4 regions of the Solibacillus sp. FSL W7-1324 genome follow, and region 1 is predicted to be linked to each of the others. Evidence: riboswitches for the same ligand, from Rfam matches in the RefSeq annotation. Region 1 holds a riboswitch; each other region holds the start of a gene.

Region 1 (4,544 bases):
CACTATACCTTCTGTCAGTCCGATTGAGCTTTCTGCTACCTCGACTAATTGTTTTGCCTTTGGTAGCTGTGGGCTTTTCAGACCGTCTACCTGGCGATATAAAAATAGTAACTCTTCTGGTGATTTGCCTACAATATCTGTTGGTAATGGTGTTTTTTCAAGTACCGCATACGCCATTTTCCCAAAGCTTTTAAACACTTGTGTGAATTCAGGAAAAAAGCGATCCAGCCAACGAATCATGCGATTTTGTAGGGCATTTAAGTCTTCTTGAATCTTTGAACGTAATGTCGCACCATTTCGTAACTCCGCTTCGATACCTTCGAGATGTCGTGGATAGCTGAAGCGACCATCTCGCATGAGGCGAGCAATGACAAGTGCGTCTTTTTGGTCATTTTTCGTTTGAAGATTGTCGTCCAATTCCTTGGAACGATTGACGTGCATTGGATTGACCATCACGAATGGTATTCCGTAGCTTGTCAGAAACGCCGCCAAGTTCATCCAGTAGTGTCCTGTTGGCTCAAAACCAACGAGGATTTCCTGTTTTTCATGAGTGGTTTTTAGAGCGAGTAAGCGCTCATAAAAGCCTTCAAATCCAATGCGTGACTGTGTAATAGGAAATGATTTTTGGAGCACTCGGCCTCGATCATCAATAGCGCAAGCAAAATGTTTGTGCTTCGCAATATCGATACCGATTACTAGTGTATTTTCAGAAACTTGATTAATTTTTTCATTCGTATTAAAATTCATTGTTGTAAGTCCTCTCTGTGGATGTGCGAGTCAATTTTCCGGTTGACACTCAAGCATCATACAGGAGGGCTTTTTTGTTTTCAAGTCCCCGAAAATCCTTCTAACAGGAATGCTCCTTAAGTTAATACCGGAGTATTCCAAGGAGGGTGAACTATAACATCTCTAATCAAACTACTGGAGGCATAAAAAAAGCCACATCCAATATGGACATGGCGTAATATACATGTATCCATAGTTTTTTATAGAGGGTATCAGCTATGAACCTCTCCTGAACAACTCAGGTATTTCAATAATTTACATTGTAGTATATATAGTTCTTACTGTAAATCAATATTTTCAAAATTATGCTTTTCTCCACATCCCAGGATGCCTATCAGTAGGATTCATCTTAAAGAGAGATACAAGTTTGCTCTTAATCCATTACAAGACCGCCATCAACGACTAAATTCTGCCCAGTGATGGCACTTCCCCAAGGAGATGCAAAGAATAATGCCACTTCCGCTAATTCTTTTGGTGTTGTCACTCTTTGTAAAGGGGTTGTGGTTTCAATCAATTGAAATACTTCTGCTGTTGTCACTTTACTCGCATCCGTTTGTTTTAAAAGTCCGCCAGACATCATATTGACAGTAACGCCATACGCCCCTAACTCTTTCGCCATGTTACGTGTAAATCCGAGCAATGCTGCTTTAGCGGTTGTATATTCATGATAAGCTACTACCGGATTCTGAAATAAGTTTGTCCCAATATTGATAATACGACCAAATTCCAGTTCTTTCATATCCTCAATGCATGCTTGAATACTATTTAAAGCACCCTTAATCGTTCCTTCAAATTGCTTATTGTAATCGGTCCATTGAAGCCCAAACACATTTTTTTGTGTGAGTGGATTAAATTCAAAATCAATTAATGCATTATTAACAATAGTAGTTATCGGTGTATGAAAATACTCTTTTGCCTTTTTAACCATTTGCTGCACTTCTTGTTGATTGCGGATATCTGCTTGTAAAGCGATAACTTGAGAACCCAAACTTTGTGCTAAATGTTGCGCTTTTTCCTCACTCTTATAATAATTCAGTACGACATTAGCTCCCTCTTTGACAAATGCTTTTACGAGTTCTTCTCCAACACCTCTACTTGCGCCTGTAACTAAAACGGTTTGTTCATGTAATTTCATCATCATTTCCCCCTACTTATTTTTTGTTAGTTGTTTGAATAACCAGACCATTTTCAAACTTCCCATAAAACTCTATCCATTTTCCTCCTCGCTGGATTTAGATGGACGTATGTGCAAAAAACGTCTCTATTAATATAGAGACGCCAAAAAAGTGTATACTACACCTATAATTGCTCCCTACGTCAGTATTAACTGTCAGGTTCTAAGGGTCAGGTTTTAACCTTCTCAACACGAATGTGTCCCCCTGCAATTAAAGTATTTGCAAAAGAAAAGCTCCACGTAAAATACGCGGAGCCATAGTAAGTACAGAAAAAACTATTATGTACTTTGCTCCCTACGTCCGTATTAACGGTCAGGTTCTAAGGGTCAGGTTTTAACCTTCTCAACACAGCTGTGTCCCCCTGCAAATGCATTTAATTAGTTTGATTCTATCAAAATGGGTTCAATAAAACAAGTAATCATAAGTTAAACTAGAAATAGCCTACAGTATAGATATTTAATATTACACATTTACCCCAATCTTTATCACGCCCAATAAACGAAATTCTCATTAATTTAATCAGCATCTGTTTGCGTTGCTTTTTCCTATTTAAAAAAGCAATAGAGAAATGATAACGGACGAGTTCAAAACTAAACATGTGAATATTGTATTGCACTTCTGGTGGTCTATAAAAGATAACTATATCTCTCTTAAATTTATATTCTCTTAATTTTCTTTAACTGTGATTCTCTTATTATCTCTCTTTTCCCGTGGGTAATTTCGTTATAAGTATAATAAGTATGGGACTGCATATTACCTTCTTTTGGAATTGGTAAATGGTTCAAATTCTTTTCGATTTTTAGAATATAAAACTTATAATCTTCCTTTTCACCAAATCCAAAAGTATATTTCCGTTCATTTATATAACCTCGAAGTCGCTCTTTAATATCAGTGTTTAAAAAGCTGATCTGCTCATATATATTTTGTTCTTCAGGCTTTAAAACTAGCTCATTTTCAATACTGTATAATGTATCCATAACACCACCGACTTTTCTGAACGTCATATATTGTGCTTCCTTATATGTCCTCGGATGAGGATGGGCGTGTATTAGATACTTTTTAATCAAATCCATTGTTTGTGCAGCTGGTAAGGATATAACTTCTTTCATTGATTTACCCCCTTCATTAATGCAAAAAATTGATGAGCATATGCTAATAGGTCTTTCTTTATACCTTTAAAATCTTGCTGTAAATTTAGAGATACGACATAAATTGGATTACCTTTAATGTGATAAATATGATTTGGTTGATTTAATGCGGTAGTTTTCGCATAAAGTATCATACCTGCTACCGTTTCATCTGGATCATTTTTCCAATTATTTACATACGTAAATATTTGATAAAGATTACCAGATTTTTGTTTTGCAACCCCACCTTTAAACCTTGCTACCATATTCTCAGAATAAAATTTAGTATCCACTATCAAAGTCATTTTATCTTTCTTAAGTACAAGATCAGTTTGCATAATCGGTAAAGCATCTGTGAATTCATCATCAACATTCCAATGAATTTGGGGGTGAGATACATTATATTTCGTTTCACGTTTGAAAAATTCATAGATGAACTTTTCATATAAAGTTGATAGTCTTTGTTCATCTTGAACCTCTTTCATTAGTTGAGATGTAGAACTTTCATCAAATAATAATTGCTCATATAGATATCTACATACATCTACAATAAACTGGTAGCGAATATCTTGGCGGTTATATCTCACGTTTTTCCATAGCTTCAAATCTAACTCTACATCTGATACCTCTGTAAAATACGGCAGCAAACCGTAAAACAATCTACGCATTTTTCGACTTATTTTATTTGAACGAGATAGGTAAACGAGTGTCGCTTTAATAATTTGATTCAACAATATATTTTCTGAGAATTCATCATAAACCACTGAGATTTTCTTATTTACCAATGTATTTTTCTTTATCGTGGAATTGATATCAATTTTCCCCTTAATAACATTGGAAGTCTCTTCAATGCTTATATAATCTTTACTTAATCCTCCGCGAATCAAAACAGGTATACCAATCATTAAAATTTCTGCGTATAGCTCTTTGATGTCCTCAAACTTTTCTGTCCCGATTTGTTTATACTCAGAAAGACTTAACGTTTGATATGCATAGGAAAGCATATAGTATATATTACGAATAGGAATATTATTATTTCTCTCCATCGTAACAACCTCTTAGTCGCTCAGCCCAATGATTTACCTTCTGCTCATCATCAAACCAATACTCGAATAACTGTGGAATAATTTCATATTCAATAACTTCCTCTACTCGATTTGTAGCATCTACTTTATAAGCATCCCCTACAAAATAGCTATGTCCAATTTGAAAGCCTGTCCCTAGTTCTTCAACAATTTGATTATTTAAAGTTTTGATTTCATCAATGATACGTTTTAAAACGTCTGGATTATTTAATTCATTTACATACAACTTAAATGTCTCATTTTGGAACGCCGGTTTAATTTCAAAAAACGAGAATCTTCTTCTAAGTGCATAATCTAATAAAGCTAAACTTCTATCTGCCGTATTCATCATTCCAATGATATATAAATTCGAAGGTACAGAAAACTTCTCG
Region 2 (4,544 bases), 480 kb from region 1:
GTTTGTCTTACACGGAAACTGTTTTCAGGGGAAATTCCGCCAATTGCTACAATCGGAAATTGAGGGTACCGAGACTTCACTTCTTCTAATAACATCAGCCCTACCGGTGCTCTCGCATCATCTTTTGAGGTAGTTTGATAAATTGGACCAATCCCCGCATAATCAGCGCCGTTTTCCATGGCCAATTCCAGTTGCTCCATTGTATGCACCGAAACTCCGACAATCTTATTTTTTGCAAGTGATCTAAACTTTTCGATTTTGATATCTTCCTGTCCTACATGAATTCCATCTGCATCTAAGTTTAATGCAAGTTCGACATCATCATTGATAATGAACGGTACTTTATATATTTGGCACAGCTTTTGGCATTGCCGGGCAAATTGAATGTACTCATCACCTTTTAAAGCATTTTCACCTTTTTCCCTCAGCTGGAACATCGTAACTCCTGCCTGTAGCGCCTCTTCTAAAACAAGGAGCGGGTCGCGTTTACAATTGATTGTTCCCATAACAAAATACTTATTTAAATCAAAAAACATGGACATTGCACAACCCCCGCTGTTCATGATAAGCAAAATGATTTGTCGGGCCAAAGCCGTGACCAATATTGAGCGGATGACGAATAGCCAGTTGCACATATTTTTTCGCTTCTATAATGGCTGCCTCTATCGATCTTCCTTTTGCCATCTCCGCCGTGATTGCTGCGGAAAATGTACAGCCTGTTCCATGCGTATGCTTCGTATCCACTCGCTCTGTTTTCATTTTAAATGGTTGTTCCCCGCGAATGAAAACCGTATCTGTCGCATGCTTACCGCTTAAGTGACCACCTTTAATGACTACACATTCCAGTCCTAGACTTAAGAGATGCTGTGCCGCTGAATTAATATCTTCTTCAGTTTGAATTGTATAGCCAGTCAGAATTTCCGCTTCCGGAATGTTCGGTGTACAAACAGTTGCAAGCGGCAATAACTTTTCTTTAAGGGCTGTTGTTGCCTGCTGCTCGAGTAAACTGGCACCTCCCTTTGCAATCATGACTGGGTCAACAATTATCGGAATTGTTGTTTCTTTAAGCTGCGCGACTATCGCCTCGATAATTTCTGCACTAAACAGCATACCTGTTTTAATTGCTTTTATATCAAAATCTTGAAGTACCGCTTTTAACTGAGCTTGCACGAAATCAGGAGTTGTCGGAAAAATCCCGTGCACGCCTTCCGTGTTTTGTGCGGTTAGTGCGGTAATGACCGATGTACCAAATACACGTAATTCCTGAAACGTTTTCAAGTCTGCTTGAATGCCTGCACCGCCACCGCTATCTGAGCCTGCAATTGTACATGTAATCATCGTCGTCCCTCCGCTAAAAGTTCTAGTTCATTCAAGAAGTTAGTATGGAAAGTTCCTATAGCTGCAACAGAATTGGCACTCGCCTGTTTATATTCATTGAGCAGAGTTTGTAAGTCATTAAACGGTTCTTTACTGTTTGCAAGCACCGCAGCACAAAAGGCACTCAATAAGCAGCCGCTCCCAGTCATTTTTGTCACTTTTTCATGACCACCCGTTACAAATTCAACTCTTTCCCCATCCGTAATCACATCTTGTTCTCCTGTAACGATTACAATAGATTGATAGTGATTCGCCAGCTGTTTGGCCGTCGCTGCAACATCGATATGTCCATTACCGCTATCAACACCTTTGGAAGTCCAATCCGCTCCCGCAAGAGCCGCCAATTCTCCAATATTGCAGCGGATAACATCAATCTTTAGAAGATAGAGCAATTGTCGTGCTGTCTCAATTCGAAACTTTGTTGCCCCTACTCCTACTGGATCCAGAACAACCGGAGTATGATGCTTATTTGCGCTAAATCCTGCTTCCTTCATCGATGCTACTGTCCGTTCATTCAAAGTACCCAAATTTAAAAGTAATGCACTTGACTGAGCAGCCATTTCTCCCGCTTCTTCGATCGCATCCGCCATTACCGGTGAGGCACCTACCGCAAGCAAACCATTCGCTGTAAAATTTGCGACGACATAATTTGTAATGCAATGTACTAACGGCTGATTTTTATGAATTGCTTGCAGGCTCATTGACATACACCCCTTGTTCCCAGTTTTGCTTCGTCCAAGGCATCTCCCAAAACATCCATTCGTAATAACAGCTTTTCTTAAAATGTTCCTGCAAGACTTTTACCTTTGCTGGTTGTTCTTTCGCATATCGATCCAGCATTGACTTTTGTATTTCAATATTTTGTAGCATCTCCTCGGACGCATAGAGTGCAATCCATTGTTCATAAAGGGGGACATTCGGACGTGCATCTTTTAACCTTTGCCCAATTTCCTGATACAGCCACGGGCAAGGTAAAATTGCCGCAAATGCTTCAGCTACATCTCCGTTATGCACCGCATTATACATATGGCTTACATAGTTATAGGCTGCTGGAGCCGCTTCGAATTGCTCCAAATCATCCGCTGTCACGCCTAATTCTTTAAACGTTGTACGATGCAACTCCAACTCTGCGTCATGAATAAATTTTGCTGTTTGCAGAAAATATTGAACATCGTCATCCGTAGTCGCTTTTGCAGCTGCAAGAGCAAGAACTTTCGTATAATGTTTTAAATAATATGCATCCTGCAGCATATAAAACTTAAACTTCTCCAGCGGTAAACTTCCATCTGCAATCCCTTGTACAAATGGATGATAGAAGCTAGCCTCCCAATAAAAATCCGTTTCTTTCCTTACCTTTTCACAAAATCCCATTGTTACTCCTCCTTTTTGTTGGCGGAAGCACAAAAAAAGACGCCTCTATATAGAGAGACGTCCCCAAAAAGTGTAAGTACCACTTTTCATTGCTCCCTACGTCCGTATTAACGGCCAGGTTCCAAGGGTCAGGTTTTAACCTTCTCAACACTACTGTGTCCCCCCGCAAATCAAATGCGTGTATATTTGCAAAAGAAAGACTCCACGTAAAGGATACGCGGAGTCAAAGTAAGTACATATGTATAGCGTGTACTTTGCTCCCTACGTCCGTATTAACGGCCAGGTTCTAAGGGTCAGGTTTTAACCTTCTCAACACTGCTGTGTCCCCCCGCAAATGCATTTAATTACCCAGAGTGTAACAAATTAATTCAACCCGGGCAAGGGAATTCGAAAAATTATGAAATTACTACTATATTTAGGGAATCATTCCAGAAAGTAAAGCTATTTTTAGTGCTCAGAAAAAAACGCTATTTCCCCTTAGAGAAAATAGCATCTTTGTTTTACCGCAATCGACGTTGACTATTGTAAATGGGCTACTGTCGATCGTTTACCAGTCATTTCTTGATAAGCCTGCGCATATTCCTCAGCCAGTTTATCAACATATTGCTGGGTAGAGGTAATCTCTTTAATTGCACCAATTCCTTGCCCGCTTCCCCAAATATCTTTCCAGGCTTTTGCGTTATTATCGTTAAAGTTCATCGCAGAAGGATCACTTTCTTTGAGATTATTTGGATCCATCCCCGCATTCATAATAGAGCCTTTCAAATAATTTCCGTGGATTCCTGTAAATAAATTACTGTATATAATATCCTCTGCTGTACTATCCACAATCATCTGTTTATATTCTTGACGCGCAAAAGCTTCTTCCGTCGCGATAAATGGTGAGCCAATATAGCCGAAATCAGCACCCATCGCCTGTGCTGCCAATACGGAATGGCCTCGTGCGATGGATCCTGATAAAGCTAACGGTCCGTCAAACCATTCGCGGATTTCCTGTATAAGCGCAAATGGACTCTGCTGACCGGCATGGCCTCCTGCACCTGCTGCTACTGCAATGATACCGTCCGCACCTTTTTGAATCGCTTTTTTTGCAAAATAATTGTTGATGACATCATGGAAAACAATGCCTCCATAACTATGCGCTGCCTCAAAAACTTCTTCGCGTGCCCCAAGTGAAGTAATAATAAGCGGAACTTTATATTTCACACAAAGCTCCATATCCTGTTCCAGGCGGTCATTTGTTTTATGAACAATCTGGTTAATGGCAAATGGCGCTGCCGGCCGATCCGGATTTTTGGCATTATAGCTTGCCAACTCCTCTGTAATTTCAGCTAACCATTCATCTAGCTGGCTTGCCGGCCTTGCGTTCAGCGCTGGCATCGACCCGACAATTCCTGCCTTGCATTGCGCAATGACCAATTTTGGATTGCTAATAATAAACAACGGTGCCCCAATTACTGGGATTCGTAAGTTTTGTAAGATTTCCGGAACATTCCCCATCAATAATCCCCCTTTTCTTCAGCTACTACTAATACTTCATCAATATTGACCAAATCTCCTTCTTAAATAGATGACAATCAAAAAAGTCAGATGAATAGTTTTTGATTTCATCTGACCATCTATGCTGCTTTTTCTATTTCTTCACCACATTAAAATTAGCCCCGATAAGCTGCCAGTTTTGCGGGAATGGCAATCCTAACTTCCAATAGCCAACACCGCGCAAATTCAAGCGCTTTACTAAATCAAACTTCGCCTGAATGGAACGTGCATCCTCAAACCAGACAATATGTGAACGG
Region 3 (4,544 bases), 880 kb from region 1:
TGTTTATTAGAACTACTCACTGATTTATTAGAAGTTCGCACTTTTATTAGCACATTTTTTTATTTATTAGAACAATGCAGGACGATATTAGAAGTTTTCGAGATGCATTGTATTGAAACTATTTCCAGCCTGTCGTCGTAGAATATATAAATTGGAGGTGGATGGATGAGGAACTTCGCTTTATATATGATGTTTATCGGGATATTGATTACCGCCATCAGCGGGAACTGGATCATCTTTAATTATGATAATGTCACGATTTATCCGAAGGCTTCTTATGTAATTTTCGCAATCGGGTTAGTCATTGTAGCAGGCGCATTTGTCATGAGCCGTTTCACTGCGTACCGTGAAACTTCACGGACAGTTGATAATCGAGACGCTTTGAACAGATGGCTTATGGCGAATTATCCGGTTAATAAATGGTTAATCGTCCTCATCATTCTTCCTCTTTTGCTTGCACCGTTTTATAGCTGGTCGCTGCTTTTTAAGTTATTGAAGTGGTATATACTTGCGGGGAGCATGATAGCCGGCATCATTTTCATTCTGCAAGGTGAACGGGTAGAAGATGATGCAGATTGGCAGTATAAAGGGAAAACAAAGAAAATGCTGGAGCTGATCGATTACCGGAAACATCCGTTTAATATTTCGCTTATTCTTTTTATTCTCGTCATCGGAAGTTTTATTTTGAGTAAGCAGTGGAATATTCCACTCCATATGGATGTTGGCGGCAATCCGTACTACGTCACTACTTTGCCGATCAGTGCATCTGTTATGTCCGCACTCATGGTGATGAGTACGTTTATTTATATAATTAATCATGGGGATTTCTTCGGTTTCCGTAAAGCTGAGCTAAGTTATGAACGAGTCATGGCTGCCCACTTTGGAGAAATTTTTATGTGTGGTCCTACATTGTGTCTGTTAATTTTCACTTGGATTATTTCCTTATAGGCACGAAAAGGTAATTTTTTGCATACTTTAACAGCAATAATAAAAGAGGTGAACGATTGAATTCGAATCATGATTATACAGCGGCGCAACCGCAGTTTACATTCGATATTAATAAAAATGCATTGTTTGTTAAAGATCAGCATAATTTTATCAACCTGCTTGGCGTGAACCAGTTGAATACGCTGGATAATATATCGCTGCTCGATATTTATTTGAGTGCCAATAATGTCATTGAGCCGCACTATCATCAAAATGCGGCGGAACTTGTTTACTGTATTACGGGAAGGGCGATTGTTTCGATCTTGAATCCATTCACGAAACAGCTGTTGCATTTTCCGATTGGCCCCGGTCAAGTGGCAAACGTTCCTCAAGGCTGGTGGCATTATGAAGTTGCTACGCAAAATAATACGCATCTGCTAGCCATTTTTAATGCTCCGACACCGGAAGTGATTTTAGGTTCCGACCTGCTTAAGCTGACACCGGCAAATATTATGGCCCATACTTATGGCATGAATGAAAATCTGTGGCAGCAGGCAGTTGCACCTGTCCGACCTAATACTTTCATCGGTCCGCCAAACCCTTGGCAGCACGCCCAGCCCGCTAATTATGGCGGCGGATATGAGCAGTGAATGCACTCGGTCAAAGGGAGTAAGTTTCAAAAAAGTGCTTGCATTGTGAAGTGGTCATGTTATGATTATTGTGAAATTAACCTAATATTGGAAGCAGATAATCTGCTCGTCAAACTACTAGGGGCGCCTTTTGGCTGAGAAGTACCCTTTGCACCTGATCTAGGTAATACTAGCGTAGGAAAGTAGTGTCGATTCCCTATTTTTATTTTTTTATAGGCTACGATACCACTTTCTTCATTGAAAGTGGTTTTTTTGTTGCAAAAATTTATTTGTAAAGGGTGGATGGTTGAAATGAATAAAACGAGAAAGCTTACATACTCCGCGATTATAGCAGCGATTACAACGATTCTCAGCAGTATGGTGTATATCCCATTAGGATTCGCGAAAATTTTTCCGATACAGCATTTTGCCAATGTCGTCTCGGCCGTACTTCTCGGTCCATGGTATGCGGTATTGCAGGCGTTTCTTACATCGACGTTAAGAAACTTGATGGGGACAGGCAGTCTATTTGCTTACCCTGGAAGCATGATTGGTGCTCTTCTCGCGGCATTGTTGTTTGCGAAAACGAAGAAGCTGGCGTTTGCCGCTTTGGGTGAAGTAGTCGGGACAGGGTTGCTTGGTGCAATGGCTACTTATCCGATTGCGATATTATTTTTAGGTCAGGAAGCGGCGCTGTTCGGTTTTGTCCCGGCCTTTATGATGAGTTCGTTTGCGGGTGCAATTTTAGGCTATGGTTTGCTGAAAGTGATGGTGAGAAACCGGGCGTTTGGCGGGATGCTTAATGCGGGGTGAGTCGCTGGGGTTGGGGGCGGTTTTATTAGAAGATTTTCGGTAGTTATTAGAACATTTGGGCGGGTTATTAGAACTTCTGGGGTGGTTATTAGAACAATTTTTTGCTAGAGAATTTTTTGTATTGGTATATCGATTTTATTAGAAGAATTGGTGCGGATATTAGAACTTTCGCGGGTTATATTAGAACAATTTATTTATATAGAACTGTTTTCACCGGCTTACCGATTTTATTAGAAGATTTGAGCGTTTATTAGAACATCCGGGCAGGATATTTGAAGATCAGTGGACGATATTAGAACATATGACAGACTTATTAGAACAACCGATACTTATATTAGAACATCTCACTTTTATTAGAAGATTTTAAAATATATTAGAACAACTCAGACCTTTATTAGAAAATGAAAAGCCGGGTATCAATCAACGCATGACACCCGGCTCATTTCATTAAGCTAAATTAATCTGCCATGACACGCCGTAACGGTCATTGAGCCAGCCGAACTTCTTACTGAACCCGTAATCCCCGATTGGCATTAGCGGATGGCCGCCTTCAAGCAGTTTTTCATACAGATAGTCGGTTTCCTCTTCTGTATCACATGTAATAAAAATAGAAAATGACGGTGTGAAGTCAAATTCATGTTTCAAATTACTGTCAATGCACATAAATTCCTGGCCTTTAATCGAAAAAGTCGCTTGCATGACTGTTCCTTCGTCTCCGCCTTCATTTGCTCCATAGCGGACAATGCTCGTAATTTCCGCGTCCTCGATCACGGATGTGTAGAAGTTCATTGCTTCTTCTGCAACACCGCCTTGAAACATTAAAAATGGTTTTGCGCTTTTCATTGTACCCTTCCCCTTCTGAAATCAAATTTACTCCACTTCAATTTAGCCTATTTTAACCTTTTCCGCGAACTTTTCTACCTATTTAAAGGCATCTCCCAACTAGAAGATGCCTTTTGTTTAATATTTAAATTTCGCGATAACGAGCTGTAATTCCTGTGCCAGTTCCGTTAAAGCTTGTGCTGATGATGAAATTTCTTCAATGGCGATGAGCTGCTGTTCCGAAGATGCGGCTACTTCTTCTGAAATCGCAGCATTGTCTTGCGCAAATAATGCCATTTCTTTTACGCTGGAAGATGTTTCGAGAATCGACGCAGACACTTGCTGTGCTGTTGCCGATACTTCCTCTATTTGCGGTGTTACTTGCTCCATGCTTTCGATAATCGTAGAGAACTTCGCCAATGCTTCGTTGGAAACTTCCACACCGTTTTCTACTTCGTGCGAAATGCGGTCCATAATCGAGACCGTATTTCCCGTGTCATTCTGAATTGCTGAAATGATTTCATAAATATCCTTCGTTGACTGATGGGACTGGTTTGCCAGTTGTTTCACTTCATTGGCGACAACCGCAAAACCTTTCCCGTGTTCGCCTGCTCGTGCCGCTTCAATCGAGGCATTTAATGAAAGCAAGTTTGTCTGTTCAGCAATTCCTGTAATAATATTTAAAATCGAATTTACCTGTTTTGAACGTTCATTTAATGACTGGATCGTTTGATGGGATGCAATGACCGACTGATGGATCGATTTCATCTGATTGACGATATTTTCAACAGACTGACCGCCATCATAGGCCTGTTTCGTCGTTTCGTTTGTCAGGGCTGAAACTTGCGCCGAGTAATTCGCGATTTGTACCGCACCCTCCGTTATTTCCTCGAATGCATGGACACTTGTATCGACACTGTCCTTTTGCTTTTCCGCGCTTACCGATACTTGCTGAATCGAAGTAGAAACTTCCTGTGTCACAGCAGTCGTCTCTTCAGAGTTCGCCGACAACTGTTCTGCTGAGGCAGCGACAAGTTCCGCATTTTGCTCAATTTTTTGGATGAGGGATTTCAGGCTTTCCTGCATATCCGCGAACGCTTGTCCCAACTGTCCAATTTCGTCAGTCGTTTTCACTTCAATCGTTTGCGTCAGATCGCCGTCACTGATCATCATCGCTTTTTCTTTTAATTCCGCAATCGGTTTAATAATCGAACGGATCAGAATAAAGATGAATAGCACACCGACAATAACCGTTATTATAATAACGATAATGGTTGCTTTAACAATCGGGGCTGCGGCATCATCAATTTCCTGAAGATACATGTTGCCGCCTAATTTCCAGCCCGTCAGTTC
Region 4 (4,544 bases), 1.2 Mb from region 1:
GGTTTATCTTTTGTTACAATAATCGAGTGTTCGATTTGGGCAACTAATGATTTGTCCGGTGTAATGAATGTCCAGCCGTCACCTGATTCTACGATATGCTCAGCCTTCGCCGAAATAAACGGCTCTACTGCCAACACCATACCTTCTTTCATGATTGTTGTATCCCAAGCATCATAATAGTTCAATACATGGTTTGGCTCTTCGTGTAATGATTTCCCTAAACCATGACCTGTTAAGTTCATAATTACTGTTAAACCGTGATCACGTGCTTCACGCTCTACCGCTTTACCGATTTGGTTTAATTTCGAACCGGCTTTAACCTTTGTCATCGCACGATCAAATGCCGATTTTGCTACAGTACAAAGTTTTTCTTTATCTTCATAACCTTCACCAACGACAAATGAAATACCTGTATCTGCAAAATAACCGTTTAAAGAGCCCGAAACATCTATGTTTACAATATCGCCTTCTTTGATGACCTTGTTCCCTGGAATACCATGTGCAACTTCGTGATTTACTGAAATGCATGTATATCCCGGAAAATCATATTCGCCTTTAGGACCGGAAACCGCGCCTGCTTCTGCAAACATACGGCCTGCAATCTCATCTAATTCTTTCGTTGTCACGCCAGGTACTGTCGCAGCTTTCATCGCCTCACGAATTTCAGCACAAACGCGTCCGATTTTTTTAAATGCCTGGATTTCTTCTTGAGTAGTAACAATCATGTGTAACTTCCTTCCTCTTAAACAATGTCTATCCTTAACTATAGCATACTTAAAATCGGTTGTAATTGTTCAAGGATTTTAAAATTTGCCGTTTTATTACTAATTTAGCACGACTTTCTACTATTAAATGGAGAAAAAGCTTGCAGCGGGCGAAGTATCCCTTGCTGCAAGCCTTGTATTTTCTATATATTATGTTGTTTTTACTTTTTGAAGCAAACGAGGAGCAGATGTGAATAAAATAACTGCGATGATTGCCGTAAGTATAGTAGCAGGTACCATATAAGTACTGTTGTAAATAATTGAGTAGGCCCATACATTATCATCGCCCGCGTATTCTTTAAAGAATACGACACCTGCGAGCAAGTGTGAAACAAATCTTAAAGCTCCGCCTATAAGTGCACCAATGACAATATAAAGTGCCATTTTTACTTTATTGAGCGATTGTGTAGCCTCTAATAACGGCTTTCTCACAATTGCCGCTAACCCTACTACAGTAAAGGCAAGCCCGTAATCTAAAATTGCCTGTAACCAGTGGACAATGTACGCACCGAACATCATTTGCATGACGCCGATCAGCAAGCCAGTTGTCAGTCCCGCCGTTAATCCCCAACGGATGGCCATTAACATGATCGGTACCATAACAAAACTGATCGATCCGCCTTGTGCCCACATCTTAAAGGATACTTGATCCAATACCAGTCCGATGGCAGCAAATATTGCGATTTCCACCATCATTAATAATTTCTTTCTGTCCATAACAATTCCCCTTTCTTTTTATCCGATGTAACAAAAGTGAAGAGGGATAGAAAAAGTAAAAAAACGATAATCAGGACAAAAGCCTGACTATCGTTTGAACAGTCGGATTCTATCCACATCCCTACGCAAGTGCTAACTTACAGGTTCAAAGAGTCAGTGCAATCCCGTGCACAATCTCAGCCGACTTTCTCGGCACCCCTTGTGGTACATCTAATTTTTATTGTTTGAACATGCTCATTGTAACGAATATTTTTACAACTTTCAACAGCTATTATTTTGAAACGTACTAGAATTACATATAATAGATACGAAGGAGTGATGAATAGTGGATCAATCGAAAGGTTTAAGTGCATTAAGCTATTTAAGTTTTTATTTTGCACCGTTTATTTTACCGTTAATTATATTTATTGTTACGAAAGATGATGCCGTTAAAGGCCATTCTAAAAAAGCATTCATTTCTCAACTCATACCGATACTATTAGGAATTCTGTATATTATTTACCTTTTTACTTCCGTTCTTTCCTTGAATGATACGTTGACCTTAAGTTTCCAGGATTTTTTCTTTAGTTCGCATTTTATCGGATTTATTCTTTTAGTCGTTATTACGTTCATCCTGGCGATTTGGAATTTAGTTCTAGCGATTAAAGTTTTACGTTAATGTTTATGAAAGCTCCTATTTTGGGTATATTTTTTATACGAAATGTATTCGTTAAGGAGTGTTTACTAATGAAATTAAATAAGCTTATTAAAACAGCAATTAAATATGGACCAATCGTGTACCCGATCATAAAAAAAATGATGGACAACAAAAAATCAACACCGCAACCTGCAACTACACGACGAACTCCAAAACGCTAACAAAAACACATTTCCCACTTTTGCGTGAGGGAAATGTGTTTTTGCGTTATTTAATAATAATCTCTGTTTTACTGTAGCCTTCTTTGAGTTTTTGCACTTGCAAGATGGCAGGCATTGCTGCTTTTAGTTCGGCTACATGGGAAATGACGCCAATTAAGCGGCCTGTTTGCTGAAGATCGATCAATATATCGATTGCTCTTCTTAACGCCTCTTCATCCAAAGTACCGAAGCCTTCATCGATAAACATCGTATCGATATGCACGCTTCCTTGAACACTTTGAATAACATCGGCCATTCCTAATGCCAATGAAAGAGAGGCATTGAATTTTTCACCGCCGGACAGTGTTTTTACATCCCGCGTTTGCCCTGTATGGCTGTCATATACATCAATGCTGAGTCCGCTTTGGGCATTTCCTTCTTTTCTACCTGTAGATTTAAGGAAGTATTGGCCATTTGATAAGACACGCAAACGTTCATTTGCCGCATGTGTCACTTTTTCCAAATAACCAATTTGAACAAAACGCTCAAATGAAATTTTCGCATCATTTTGACCTCGAATTAAATTGTAAACATGTTCGACTTGCATTAGTTTCTCTTTATAGCTTTCGATCTGTTGCGCGGATTGGTCGAGTTTATCGCGCGTCTCCTTACATTGTTCAACATAGGACTGGATCAATGTCATTTTTGAGTAATGTTCCTCGATCTGCTCATTCAACTCATGAATCTGTTGCTCACTTGCCGTTAAATCGGCTTGTTCTTTTCCTTCGAGCAAAGGTTCTTCCTCAGCAATTTGAACAGATAATGTGTGGACATTTTGCTTATATGCTTCAACCGCATCCTGAATTTGCTGCTGTATATTTAATGGCAGTAATGCAGTTTTATACTTTTCCAAATCGAATCCTTCCTGCTGTAATGCGGATTCAAATTCTTTTTGTGCTAAAAGAGATTCCTGCTGCTTTTCTGTTACAAGATTTTTGGCATGGTGATAGTTCACTTCACAAGATTTCTCATCCAATTGGATTTTTTGCATCGCTTCAAGGGCATTTTGAATCGCAGCTTTTAACTGGTGATGTTTTTGCTGGTGGTTTGCCAATTCTTGCGTTACTTCATCCAATGTAGAAAACTGTGGCAATAATGACTGTTCACTTTGCTCAAGCTTCCCTTTTTCCTGCGCATATTGCTTATCAATATCGATTACGTATTGCTGACCTTTTTCAATACGGCCTTGCAGTACTTCTTTACTTTCCAAAAGCTGGGCCATCATTTTCTTTTCTGTGACAAGCTGGGCCTGCTGCTGTTTCTGCTTTGATAATTTCGCTGTCAGTTCTGCTAAATGCTGTTCATACTCATGTAGTTTTGAAAGCTGGGCATCAAGTAACTGAAGCGCACTTATTTTCTGATCCAATGTTGCCTTTTCCACATCCAGCTTTGAAGTAACTTGGTAAAAACTTTGCATCGTTCGATCGGCCTCTTGACGCAGTTGTGCCAGTGCATCCTCATCAATGACAACCGCTTCACTGTTATGAATGGCTGGATGATTAGTGCTTCCACATACAGGACAGGCTTCCCCGTGGTGTAATGATGCTGCTAGAAAGGTTGCATGATTGCTGCGTATTTGCTGCTCCATATTTTTCAGCTTTTGCTGTGCTTCATCAGCAATTCGTTTCTTACCGGCAAGCTGATTTACTAGAGAATCAACATTCATTTGTATTGCAGCTACTTCTTTAGCCATTTCAATTTTTCGTGTTAATGCAGCATGGGTTTCATATGTTTCATGGTATGTCACTGTCGCATCTTCCAGCTCATTTATAATGGCTTGCTGCTGTTGTTGTTTTTCTTTTAAAGACAATGCTTCGTTTTGCAGCTTATCAAATAATTGCTTGGCGTTTTTTTGGTTTTCTGCAAGCTTAGACACATTTTCACGCTGTGTATTAATCGACTGATAAATTGGAACAAGCTGTTCGAGCTGTGAAATCGATTTCGTATAGTTGTCCAGCAATGGTTCTTGCTGCTTTTGCTCCTGATAATGATTTGTCGCCTGCTGAAGTTGTGCCTGTGCACGTTGATAGTCCGTATTTGCTTTTTCTAAGGAGACTTCCGCTTGTTCAAGCTGTCGTTTTACCTTCTCATATTCACGTTCTAACGGTTCGATCTGATTCGCCTTTTTGGCAAGGACAAGCTTCTGTTGTTCTGCTTGTATTTTAT

The links. Region 1 has a riboswitch for thiamine pyrophosphate ahead of MKY71_RS09580 (3-oxoacyl-ACP reductase). Riboswitches for the same ligand answer to the same signal wherever they lie in the genome.
Region 2: linked by a shared signal. The riboswitch ahead of tenA (thiaminase II) and the one ahead of MKY71_RS09580 (3-oxoacyl-ACP reductase) in region 1 are both predicted to bind thiamine pyrophosphate.
Region 3: linked by a shared signal. The riboswitch ahead of thiW (energy coupling factor transporter S component ThiW) and the one ahead of MKY71_RS09580 (3-oxoacyl-ACP reductase) in region 1 are both predicted to bind thiamine pyrophosphate.
Region 4: linked by a shared signal. The riboswitch ahead of thiT (energy-coupled thiamine transporter ThiT) and the one ahead of MKY71_RS09580 (3-oxoacyl-ACP reductase) in region 1 are both predicted to bind thiamine pyrophosphate.

What each region holds. Positions count from the first base shown of each region.
Region 1 is NZ_JBBOYH010000001.1:1,971,231-1,975,774, forward strand. Features, by position in the region: gene MKY71_RS09575 (IS110 family transposase) at 1-747, opposite strand, end outside; PreQ1 riboswitch class I at 973-1,019, opposite strand; gene MKY71_RS09580 (3-oxoacyl-ACP reductase) at 1,160-1,921, opposite strand; TPP riboswitch at 2,079-2,177, opposite strand; TPP riboswitch at 2,236-2,334, opposite strand; gene MKY71_RS09585 (hypothetical protein) at 2,618-3,070, opposite strand; gene MKY71_RS09590 (5-methylcytosine restriction system specificity protein McrC) at 3,067-4,134, opposite strand; gene MKY71_RS09595 (AAA family ATPase) at 4,121-4,544, opposite strand, start outside.
Region 2 is NZ_JBBOYH010000001.1:2,453,520-2,458,063, forward strand. Features, by position in the region: gene thiE (thiamine phosphate synthase) at 1-542, opposite strand, end outside; gene thiD (bifunctional hydroxymethylpyrimidine kinase/phosphomethylpyrimidine kinase) at 526-1,338, opposite strand; gene thiM (hydroxyethylthiazole kinase) at 1,335-2,078, opposite strand; gene tenA (thiaminase II) at 2,056-2,748, opposite strand; TPP riboswitch at 2,825-2,923, opposite strand; TPP riboswitch at 2,990-3,088, opposite strand; gene MKY71_RS12160 (NAD(P)H-dependent flavin oxidoreductase) at 3,268-4,248, opposite strand; gene MKY71_RS12165 (LysM peptidoglycan-binding domain-containing protein) at 4,382-4,544, opposite strand, start outside.
Region 3 is NZ_JBBOYH010000001.1:2,854,189-2,858,732, forward strand. Features, by position in the region: gene MKY71_RS14190 (nucleotidyltransferase) at 166-948, shown strand; gene MKY71_RS14195 (cupin domain-containing protein) at 1,005-1,577, shown strand; TPP riboswitch at 1,687-1,775, shown strand; gene thiW (energy coupling factor transporter S component ThiW) at 1,869-2,369, shown strand; gene MKY71_RS14205 (VOC family protein) at 2,817-3,212, opposite strand; gene MKY71_RS14210 (methyl-accepting chemotaxis protein) at 3,330-4,544, opposite strand, start outside.
Region 4 is NZ_JBBOYH010000001.1:3,153,588-3,158,131, forward strand. Features, by position in the region: gene map (type I methionyl aminopeptidase) at 1-725, opposite strand, end outside; gene thiT (energy-coupled thiamine transporter ThiT) at 915-1,481, opposite strand; TPP riboswitch at 1,583-1,691, opposite strand; gene MKY71_RS15825 (DUF4870 domain-containing protein) at 1,807-2,139, shown strand; gene MKY71_RS15830 (hypothetical protein) at 2,208-2,339, shown strand; gene MKY71_RS15835 (SMC family ATPase) at 2,386-4,544, opposite strand, start outside.